3 regions of the Citrobacter sp. Cm046 genome follow, and region 2 is predicted to be linked to each of the others. Evidence: predicted binding sites of a transcription regulator. Region 2 holds the regulator's gene; each other region holds the start of a gene.
The links. Region 2 encodes PurR, which represses purine synthesis genes. Its sites were predicted from a motif close to CANGCAAACGTTTGCNTG; they were not measured.

Region 1: the regulator PurR is predicted to act here: its motif matches at 1,872-1,889, upstream of tusA (sulfurtransferase TusA).
Region 3: the regulator PurR is predicted to act here: its motif matches at 1,516-1,533, upstream of purT (formate-dependent phosphoribosylglycinamide formyltransferase).

Annotation. Positions count from the first base shown of each region.
Region 1 covers NZ_JAOWGP010000030.1:89,514-92,791, forward strand. Annotated here, with positions in the region: gene zntA (Zn(II)/Cd(II)/Pb(II) translocating P-type ATPase ZntA) at 1-1,516, shown strand, start outside; gene tusA (sulfurtransferase TusA) at 1,567-1,812, opposite strand; gene OGX98_RS02120 (7-cyano-7-deazaguanine/7-aminomethyl-7-deazaguanine transporter) at 1,981-2,646, shown strand; gene OGX98_RS02125 (DcrB family lipoprotein) at 2,719-3,276, shown strand.
Region 2 covers NZ_JAOWGP010000037.1:10,205-13,482, reverse strand. Annotated here, with positions in the region: gene punC (purine nucleoside transporter PunC) at 1-251, opposite strand, end outside; gene punR (DNA-binding transcriptional activator PunR) at 364-1,287, shown strand; gene purR (HTH-type transcriptional repressor PurR) at 1,293-2,318, opposite strand; gene cydH (cytochrome bd-I accessory subunit CydH) at 2,616-2,705, shown strand; gene OGX98_RS08790 (MFS transporter) at 2,883-3,278, shown strand, end outside.
Region 3 covers NZ_JAOWGP010000044.1:81,417-84,694, forward strand. Annotated here, with positions in the region: gene kdgA (bifunctional 4-hydroxy-2-oxoglutarate aldolase/2-dehydro-3-deoxy-phosphogluconate aldolase) at 1-227, shown strand, start outside; gene purT (formate-dependent phosphoribosylglycinamide formyltransferase) at 303-1,481, opposite strand; gene yebG (DNA damage-inducible protein YebG) at 1,614-1,904, shown strand; gene yebF (protein YebF) at 2,024-2,380, shown strand; gene OGX98_RS18320 (tellurite resistance TerB family protein) at 2,472-3,131, shown strand; gene ptrB (oligopeptidase B) at 3,218-3,278, shown strand, end outside.

The DNA of each region.
Region 1 (3,278 bases), on a different contig from region 2:
CAGCGCCCTGATGGCACTGAAACCAGAAACCGCCACACGCCTGCATAATGGCAAGCGTGAAGAGGTCGCCATTAATACTCTCCAGCCTGGCGACATTATCGAAGTTGCCGCGGGTGGACGTTTACCTGCCGATGGCAAACTGGTCTCCGATTTTGCCAGTTTTGATGAAAGCGCACTCACCGGCGAATCTATCCCGGTTGAACGCGCAACCGGCGAAAAAGTCCCGGCGGGCGCAACCAGCGTCGACCGTCTGGTCACACTTGAAGTTCTCTCTGAACCCGGTGCCAGCGCCATTGACCGCATTCTGAAACTGATTGAAGAAGCCGACGAGCGTCGCGCGCCCATTGAGCGTTTTATTGACCGCTTCAGCCGGATTTACACCCCAGCTATTATGGCGGTTGCCCTGCTGGTCACCCTCGTGCCGCCGCTGCTGTTTGCTGCATCCTGGCAGGAGTGGATTTATAAAGGGCTGACGCTGTTGTTGATTGGTTGTCCATGCGCATTGGTTATCTCTACGCCTGCAGCGATAACCTCCGGGCTGGCAGCAGCGGCACGTCGTGGGGCGCTCATTAAAGGCGGTGCGGCGCTGGAACAACTGGGCAGAGTCACTCAGGTGGCGTTTGATAAAACCGGAACGCTGACTGTAGGTAAACCCCGCGTAACAGCCATTCATCCAGCGAGCAATATCAGCGAGTCCGAACTCCTGGCACTAGCGGCGGCGGTAGAACAAGGCGCCACGCATCCACTGGCACAGGCGATTGTTCGCGAAGCACAAACCCGTGAATTGACCATCCCAGGGGCCAAAGCACAGCGTGCGCTGGTTGGTTCAGGCATTGAAGCGCAGGTTAATGGCGAACGCGTGCTGATTTGCGCCGCAGGTAAACAACCTGCCGAAGCCTTTACCGGGCAGATAAGTGAACTGGAAAGCGCAGGACAAACGGTAGTGCTGGTGCTGCGCAACGATGCCGTGTTGGGTGTAATTGCCTTGCAGGATACGTTGCGTGACGACGCCCGTACCGCCATCAGCGAGCTTCATCAGTTAGGTGTGAAAGGTGTGATCCTCACCGGCGATAATCCACGAGCGGCAGCAGCGATTGCCAGTGAACTGGGTCTGGAGTTCAAAGCCGGGCTACTGCCGGAAGACAAAGTTCGGGTGGTAACCAGCCTGAACCAGCAGTCGCCTCTAGCAATGGTCGGTGACGGAATTAACGACGCTCCGGCAATGAAAGCCGCCACTATCGGCATTGCAATGGGAAGCGGGACCGACGTCGCGCTGGAAACCGCAGACGCCGCCCTGACCCATAACCGTTTGCGTGGTCTGGTACAAATGATTCAACTGGCGCGCGCCACTCACGCCAATATTCGTCAGAATATTGCGATTGCGCTGGGACTGAAGGGAATTTTTCTGATTACCACACTGCTCGGGATCACCGGATTGTGGCTGGCGGTGCTGGCAGATACGGGGGCGACGGTTCTTGTGACTGCCAACGCGTTGCGACTGTTACGTAAAGGATAACGCGTTTTGTCGGCCGGATGGGACGCTTTAGCGTCGGCATCCGGCAGCGATTACTGACCCTTACGCACTAAATAACGGTACGGCAGAGAGTCGGTCTCTTTTGCCACCAACTCATGCTCCATAAACGTGCAGAAGCCGGGAATATCGCGGGTTGTCGCCGGATCGTCCGCGACAATCAGCAGCGTTTCTCCGGCCTGCATGCCGCGTACGGTTTTACGCACCATCATTACCGGTTCCGGGCAGCGCAGTCCCTGTGCATCAAGGGTATGGTCGGGAGAGGTAAACAAATCGCTCATCATTATCTCGTTCAATAAAAAACGGCGTTATTTTACGCTCTGTTGGTCAGTAAGCCAATCAGGTTAACGATTGCGTGAAAAACAACCATTGCAATGTGCTCTTAAAGCAGTATCATGCGACGGTTTTTTATTGGGTTCCCTCACCCCATCCAACAAAAAGGTCACAATATGACTCCGTTTACACAAACTCAGCGCGTAAAAGCGTTGTTCTGGCTATCGCTATTTCATCTGCTGGTGATCACCTCCAGCAACTATCTGGTGCAGCTTCCGATCTCCATCTTTGGTTTTCATACCACATGGGGTGCTTTTAGCTTTCCGTTTATTTTCCTCGCAACCGACCTGACCGTACGTATTTTTGGCGCGCCGCTGGCACGACGCATCATCTTTGCAGTGATGGTCCCCGCGCTGCTGATCTCATATGTTATTTCAGCACTGTTTTATATGGGATCCTGGCAGGGATTCGGCGCGCTGCTGCACTTTAACCTGTTTGTTGCCCGTATCGCCGCCGCCAGCTTTATGGCCTACGCACTGGGACAAATTCTGGACGTGCATGTCTTCAACCGTCTGCGTCAGAACCGTCGCTGGTGGCTGGCACCCACGGCTTCAACGTTGTTTGGCAATATCAGCGATACGCTGGCCTTCTTCTTTATCGCCTTTTGGCGTAGCCCGGATGCCTTTATGGCAGAGCACTGGATGGAAATCGCGCTTGTTGATTACTGCTTCAAGGTGCTGATCAGTATTATTTTCTTCCTGCCGATGTACGGCGTGCTGTTGAATATGTTACTGAAAAGGCTGGCAGATAAATCCGAAATATCGGCATTGCAGACGAGTTAAAGGTTCATTTTCCGAGTTGTGATAAGATGGACGAATGAGCCGTTATGGCCGTTTATCGAAAGGAAGAAGTCAATGCGCAATCTGGTTAAATATGTCGGTATTGGCCTGCTGGTTATGGGGCTTGCGGCCTGTGATAATAGCGATTCAAAAGCGCCAGCAGAGGGTGCTGCCGCAGAAAGTAGCGCTACCGGACAACCGGTTAGCCTGCTGGATGGCAAACTCAGTTTTTCCCTGCCAGCAGACATGACCGATCAGAGCGGCAAGCTGGGTACTCAGGCCAACAACATGCACGTGTACTCTGATGCTACCGGCCAAAAAGCAGTGATTGTGATTGTCGGCGACGATACCAGCGAAGACCTGGCTGTTCTGGCAAAACGTCTGGAAGATCAGCAGCGCAGCCGTGACCCGCAGTTACAGGTGGTCACTAACAAGTCGATTGAACTGAAAGGTCACACTCTTCAGCAGTTAGACAGCATCATCTCCGCGAAAGGCCAGACTGCTTACTCTTCCGTGGTACTGGGGAAAGTCAACAACCAGCTGCTGACTCTGCAAATCACGTTGCCTGCTGACGATCAGCAGAAAGCGCAGACTACCGCAGAAAATATCATTAACACCCTGGTTATCCAGTAATC
Region 2 (3,278 bases):
CCCAGGGCGAAGATGGATAATCCCAGCAATAAAATTGGCTTACGACCATAGCGGTCGGAGAGTGGCCCCCACAGAAGCTGCGCAACGGCAAAACCGGCTAAGAACAAACTAAGGCTGGCGCTGACGGCAGACGCAGGGGTTTGCAGATCGGACTGAATAGCAGCAAAGGCGGGCAAATACATATCCGTTGCCAGAAAGCCGAGCACGCTAAGACCGGCCAGCCAGACTAAAAACCCTTTTCCAGGTTGCATCATCATTTCTCTTTTTAAGCAGTAAAACAGTGTCGCAGAGTGTAGTGAGTGAAATTCTCGCTGTGAAACGCTAATATTTGTTTACTGATTTCAAAATTTTTGTAGGCAGACTATGTGGTCGGAATATTCACTTGAAGTCGTTGATGCGGTTGCGCGTAACGGCAGCTTTAGTTCGGCTGCGCAGGAGTTGCACCGTGTACCTTCGGCGGTAAGCTACACCGTTCGTCAACTGGAGGAGTGGCTTGCAGTTCCGCTTTTCGAGCGACGTCATCGGGATGTGGAACTAACACCCGCAGGGGCGTGGTTTTTAAAAGAAGGTCGGTCTGTTATCAAAAAAATGCAGATCACTCGCCAGCAATGTCAGCAAATCGCCAACGGCTGGCGAGGGCAGCTCGCGATTGCAGTCGATAATATTGTGCGACCGGAACGCACCCGGCAGATGATTGTGGATTTCTATCGTCACTTCGATGATGTGGAACTGCTGGTTTTTCAGGAAGTGTTTAACGGTGTCTGGGATGCGCTATCGGATGGTCGCGTCGAACTGGCGATCGGTGCAACGCAGGCGATTCCGGTGGGGGGACGTTACACGTTTCGTGATATGGGAATGCTGAGCTGGAGTTGCGTGGTGGCGAGCCATCACCCGTTGGCTTCGATTCCCGGGCCATTAAGCGATGACACGTTGCGCAACTGGCCGTCGTTGGTTCGTGAAGATACTTCGCGCACGCTACCGAAACGAATCACATGGCTGCTGGATAACCAAAAACGTGTCGTGGTACCGGACTGGGAATCCTCTGCTACCTGTTTATCGGCTGGGCTATGTGTGGGCATGGTGCCAACACATTTTGCTAAACCGTGGATCGATAGCGGTAAGTGGGTTGCTTTGCAGCTGGAAAACCCTTTTCCTGATGCCGCATGTTGTCTGACCTGGCAGCAAAATGATACGTCGCCAGCACTGCTCTGGTTGCTGGACTACCTGGGAGATAGCGAAACGCTGAATAAAGAGTGGCTACGGGAGCCGGAACAGGCTCCCGTATAACAGGTTTAACGACGGTAATCGCGGAATGGGCCGTCGGCAACGGAGCGACGCTCCACCAGTCGAGGGTGGACCTCAATAGATTGCGACTCTTCGCGCTTGTTTACGATACGGTCTAACAGCATATTGAAGGCAGTCTCACCTAACGAATCTTTCGGCTGGTGAATCGTGGTCAACGCTGGCGTGAAGAAGCGGGCGTTGCGCACGTTGTCATAACCGATCAACGACACATCCTGCGGTACACGCAAACCCATCTCGTCAGCGGCGCAAAGAGCACCCATCGCCATGATATCGCCACCGCAGAAGACGGCAGTCGGACGATGCGACTGGGAGAGGATTTGCTGCATGGCGCGATATCCGGATTCTGGTTCAAAATCGCCCTGTACGATCCAGTTTTCAGGTACTTTAATCAGCGCTTCTTCCATCGCTTTCATAAATCCTGCCAGGCGTCCGGCGCCGGTGTTGCGCTCCATAGGGCCTGGGATCACGCCAATCTCGCGGTGGCCGCGTTCTACCAGATATCGACCCGCCATATAACCGCCTTCGAAAGCGTTATCAATGACCGTGTCGGTAAAGTCGGCTTTCGCTTCGCCCCAGTCCATGACGACCATCGGAATATGGCGATACTCTTCGAGCATGGAAAGCAGTGATTCCGGATACTCAGAACACATTACCAGTAAGCCATCGACGCGCTTTTGCGCCATCATTGAGAGATATGCCTGCTGCTTTTCGAGGCTATTCCATGCGTTACCCAGAATCAGCGTGTAGCCTTTCTGGAAACAATTTTTCTCAACGGCTTCGATAATTTCCGCGAAATAGGCGGCTTCGCTGCTGGTCGCCAACAAGCCGATCGACTTGGTGTGATTCACCTTCAGGCTGCGCGCAACTGCGCTGGGAGAGTAGTGCAACTCTTTAATGGCTGCCCAGACTGCATTACGCGTTTCTTCCGCGACAAAGCGCGTCTTGTTAATTACATGTGATACGGTTGTAGTGGAAACGTTTGCTCGCTTCGCTACATCTTTAATTGTTGCCATTACATCTCACTCCAGACCATATCCTAAGCTCCTGAGAATACTCCAGGTAAACGTTTGCCTTTACACACCCTTAACGCAACGTCAGAGTTGCGGCACGCCGGGAAAACGACACGGAACGTCAGGAAGGGGTCAATGGCCGGTACGCTAATCAAGTAAGCGTGGAATTTTGTCTGATCTTAACGAAAAGGGGAAGAGTTAAAAGCATTTATCAATATAAATCGTGAGAGATTTTTGCGTTCAAGTATGCAAAAATGCGCAATATCACTTTTTGTGTGGGAATAAAAAGGAGAAAACTTGATGAGCACCGATCTGAAATTTTCGTTAGTCACCACCATTATTGTTCTGGGCCTGATTGTAGCAAGTGGTTTGACCGCAGCACTGCATTGATTTACTCCGAGGGAGAGCAATCTCCCTCATCCCTTCAGCACGTTTTTCCCGTTCTATTATTTGCGAATTTGCAAAAGTCTTTTGCAAATTTGTTAACTTTATTATTTTTGCGATCAATGTCATGCTTTTGGCTCTTATTACGTGTCGTGCCACGGCTCGACGTTATGGAGTCGAAGTATGAAAATAAATTATCCGTTACTGGCACTGGCGATTGGTGCGTTCGGTATTGGCACGACCGAATTTTCTCCTATGGGATTATTACCCGTCATTGCCCGGGGTGTGGATGTCTCGATTCCTGCTGCCGGAATGTTAATCAGCGCATATGCGGTTGGCGTGATGGTGGGTGCTCCGTTGATGACATTGTTGCTTTCTCATCGTGCGCGCCGTAATGCGCTTATTTTTCTGATGGCGATATTTACACTGGGTAATGTGCTTTCGGCAATTGCACCGGATTACACCACTCTCATGCTTTCACGTATTTTGACCAGTCTTAATCACGGCGCTTTTTTTGGCCTTGGTTCTGTTGTGGCGGCGAGCGTGGTGCCAAAACACAAGCAGGCCAGCGCGGTTGCT
Region 3 (3,278 bases), on a different contig from region 2:
CTAACGGCGGTACTAAAGCGTTGCAGGCGATTGCAGGTCCGTTCTCCCAGGTACGTTTCTGCCCGACCGGTGGTATCTCTCCGGCGAATTACCGTGACTACCTGGCGCTGAAAAGCGTACTGTGCATCGGTGGATCCTGGCTGGTTCCGGCAGACGCGCTGGAAGCGGGTGATTACGATCGCATCACTAAACTGGCTCGCGAAGCCGTAGAAGGCGCGAAGCAGTAAGATCTGTTGTGCCGGGCAGTGCTGCACTGACCCGGCCGGCGAATACTTTAAAATGGGCCATCGGGCCCGTTTTTTTTATCCTGCTACATTCACCTGCGCCGCGGCGTTTTTCGCGCGTTCAACCGCCTCGTCAACGTTGTCTGCCGTCGCCAGTACGACGCCTAAGCGACGGGTTCCGTCGATTTCAGGTTTACCGAACAGACGGAGTTGCAACCCTGCACCAACGGCACTGTCAATGTTATCAAATGTGACATTCTGACTGGTAAGTTGTGGCAGGATAACGGCTGATGCAGATGGCCCATACTGGCGGATTGCGCCAACCGGAAGCCCGAGGAATGCGCGAACGTGCAGGGCAAACTCGGATAGATCCTGTGAAATCAATGTCACCATACCCGTATCATGTGGGCGAGGGGATACCTCGCTGAAAATCACCTCGTCACCGCACACAAACAGCTCTACGCCAAACAATCCGTAACCGCCCAACGCCAGTACCACTTTGCGAGCGATTTCCTGTGCACGTTCCAGCGCCAGTTCGCTCATTTTCTGGGGCTGCCAGGATTCACGATAGTCGCCATCTTCTTGACGATGGCCTACCGGCGCACAAAAGTGCACACCATCGACGGCGCTTACGGTCAACAGGGTGATTTCAAAGTCGAAATTAACCACACCTTCCACGATAACGCGTCCTGCGCCCGCTCGGCCACCCTGCTGGGCATAATCCCAGGCTCTGGCAAGCTGATCGGCTGAACGGATAAAACTTTGTCCTTTTCCGGAGGAACTCATCACCGGCTTCACGATGCAGGGGAATCCAATTTCGGCCACGGCTTCGCGAAAGCGAGTTTCGCTGTCAGCAAAGCGGAAAGATGAGGTCGGTAAGGACAGTTCTTCCGCGGCGAGGCGACGGATACCTTCACGATTCATGGTCAGTTGGGTCGCGCGCGCGCAAGGCACGACGTTCAGACCTTCCTGCTCCAGCGCTACCAGCGTACTCGTGGCAATGGCTTCAATCTCAGGAACGATATAGTGTGGTTTTTCGTGCGCGACAACCTGACGCAAAGCGTCACCATCCAGCATATTGATTACGTATGAGCGATGGGCAACGTGCATAGCTGGTGCGTCAGGGTAACGATCCACGGCAATGACTTCTACACCCAGGCGTTGGCATTCAATCGCGACTTCTTTACCCAGTTCACCTGATCCTAATAACATCACTCGCGTTGCTGCCGGACGCAGCGCTGTGCCTAATAACGTCATAAATTAATCCCCTGTTTTATCTGGGCGCAGTATATACGAAAACGTTTGCGTCTGTCTTTATTACCAGGTTGATTTCAAGGGTGAAAAAGAATATACTGTACATAAATACAGGTAATTTATGAGGCTGCAAAAATGGCGGTTGAAGTTAAATACGTAGTCATTCGGGAAGGTGAGGAAAAAATGTCGTTTACCAGCAAAAAGGAAGCCGATGCCTATGACAAAATGCTTGATACAGCAGATCTGCTCGATACGTGGCTGGAGCAGTCACCGGTCGCGCTGGAAGATGAGCAGCGTGAAGCGCTTTCCCTGTGGTTGGCTGAGCAAAAAGATGTGCTGAGCGCGATCCTGAAAAACGGCAAACTGCCATCCCCACAGGTGGTCGATAACGATGCTTCTGCTGAGGATGATACACAGGCTGCCTGATCCGACTTGCGCTCCTGAGGTTTTGTACCATGCTTTTCCCTGAATCATTGTGCTGTACCCAACTGATTTCACGTTGCATTAATAGCGACTGAAAGACGAAGGGGATAAAGGAGAAAAGAATGAATAAAACAAGAGCGTTGTTGAGCCTGCTGCTGTTATCTGCCAGCGTGTCAGTTTTTGCGGCTAATACGGAGAGTAAATCAGTCAATTTTCCAAACTGTGAAGGTTTGAAAGCTGACGGTATCGCGGCAAGTGTGAAACGCGACTACCTGCAAAACCGTATTGTACGTTGGGCCGACGATCAAAAAAGGCTCGGGCAACTTGATCCTGTTGCCTGGGTGAACCCGCAGGATATTGTTGGTAAAGACGGACAATGGACGGTACCTCTTACCGTTCGTGGGAAAAGCAGCGATATTCAATATCAGGTTAAGCTTGATTGTAAAGCTGGCACGGCGGAGTACCTGCAACGTCAGTAGCTGAATTTGCACATCTTTTGATGACCTGAACACTTCCTGACATCCCCTCGGGTACGCTTTGATGATTATTCGTCTGTACTTGAGGGGCAAAATGGCTAACTGGCTGAATCAACTTCAATCTCTTCTTGGGCAAAAAGGATCATCCGGTTCATCTTCCGGTGAACAAGGACTGAGCAAACTGCTGGTTCCCGGTGCATTAGGTGGTCTGGCAGGATTACTGGTCGCCAACAAATCCTCACGCAAATTACTCACTAAATACGGTACCAGCGCACTGTTGGTTGGTGGCGGTGCGATCGCCGGTAGCGTTTTATGGAATAAATACAAAGATAAAGTCCGCGCAGCGCACCAGGATGAACCTCAGTTTGGCACGCAGAGTACACCGCTGGATGAACGTACTGAACGTCTGATCCTGGCGCTGGTATTTGCGGCTAAAAGCGATGGTCATATTGATGCTAAAGAGCGAGCCGCTATCGAACAACAGCTGCGTGACGCGGGAGTGGAAGAGCAAGGGCGTGTTCTGATTGAGCGGGCCATTGAACAACCGCTTGATCCTCAACGCCTCGCTCAAGGGATCCGCAACGAAGAAGAGGCGCTGGAAATTTACTTCCTGAGCTGTGCAGCTATTGATATCGACCACTTTATGGAGCGCAGTTATCTGAATGCGCTGGGTGATGCACTGAAGATCCCACAGGATGTTCGTGAGGGTATCGAGCAGGATCTCAAACAGCAAAAACAGGCGTTGCCGGGTTAAATAGTTACGCTTGAGGAGCACGTTTCGCTTGCATCATTGCTGACTTTTGCCACCCTTATAGGATGTTTAAGCAGAAGAACAATGACATGCTACCAAAAGCTCCTCGTATTCCACATGCCATGACGCAGCATGGCGATACTCGTGTTG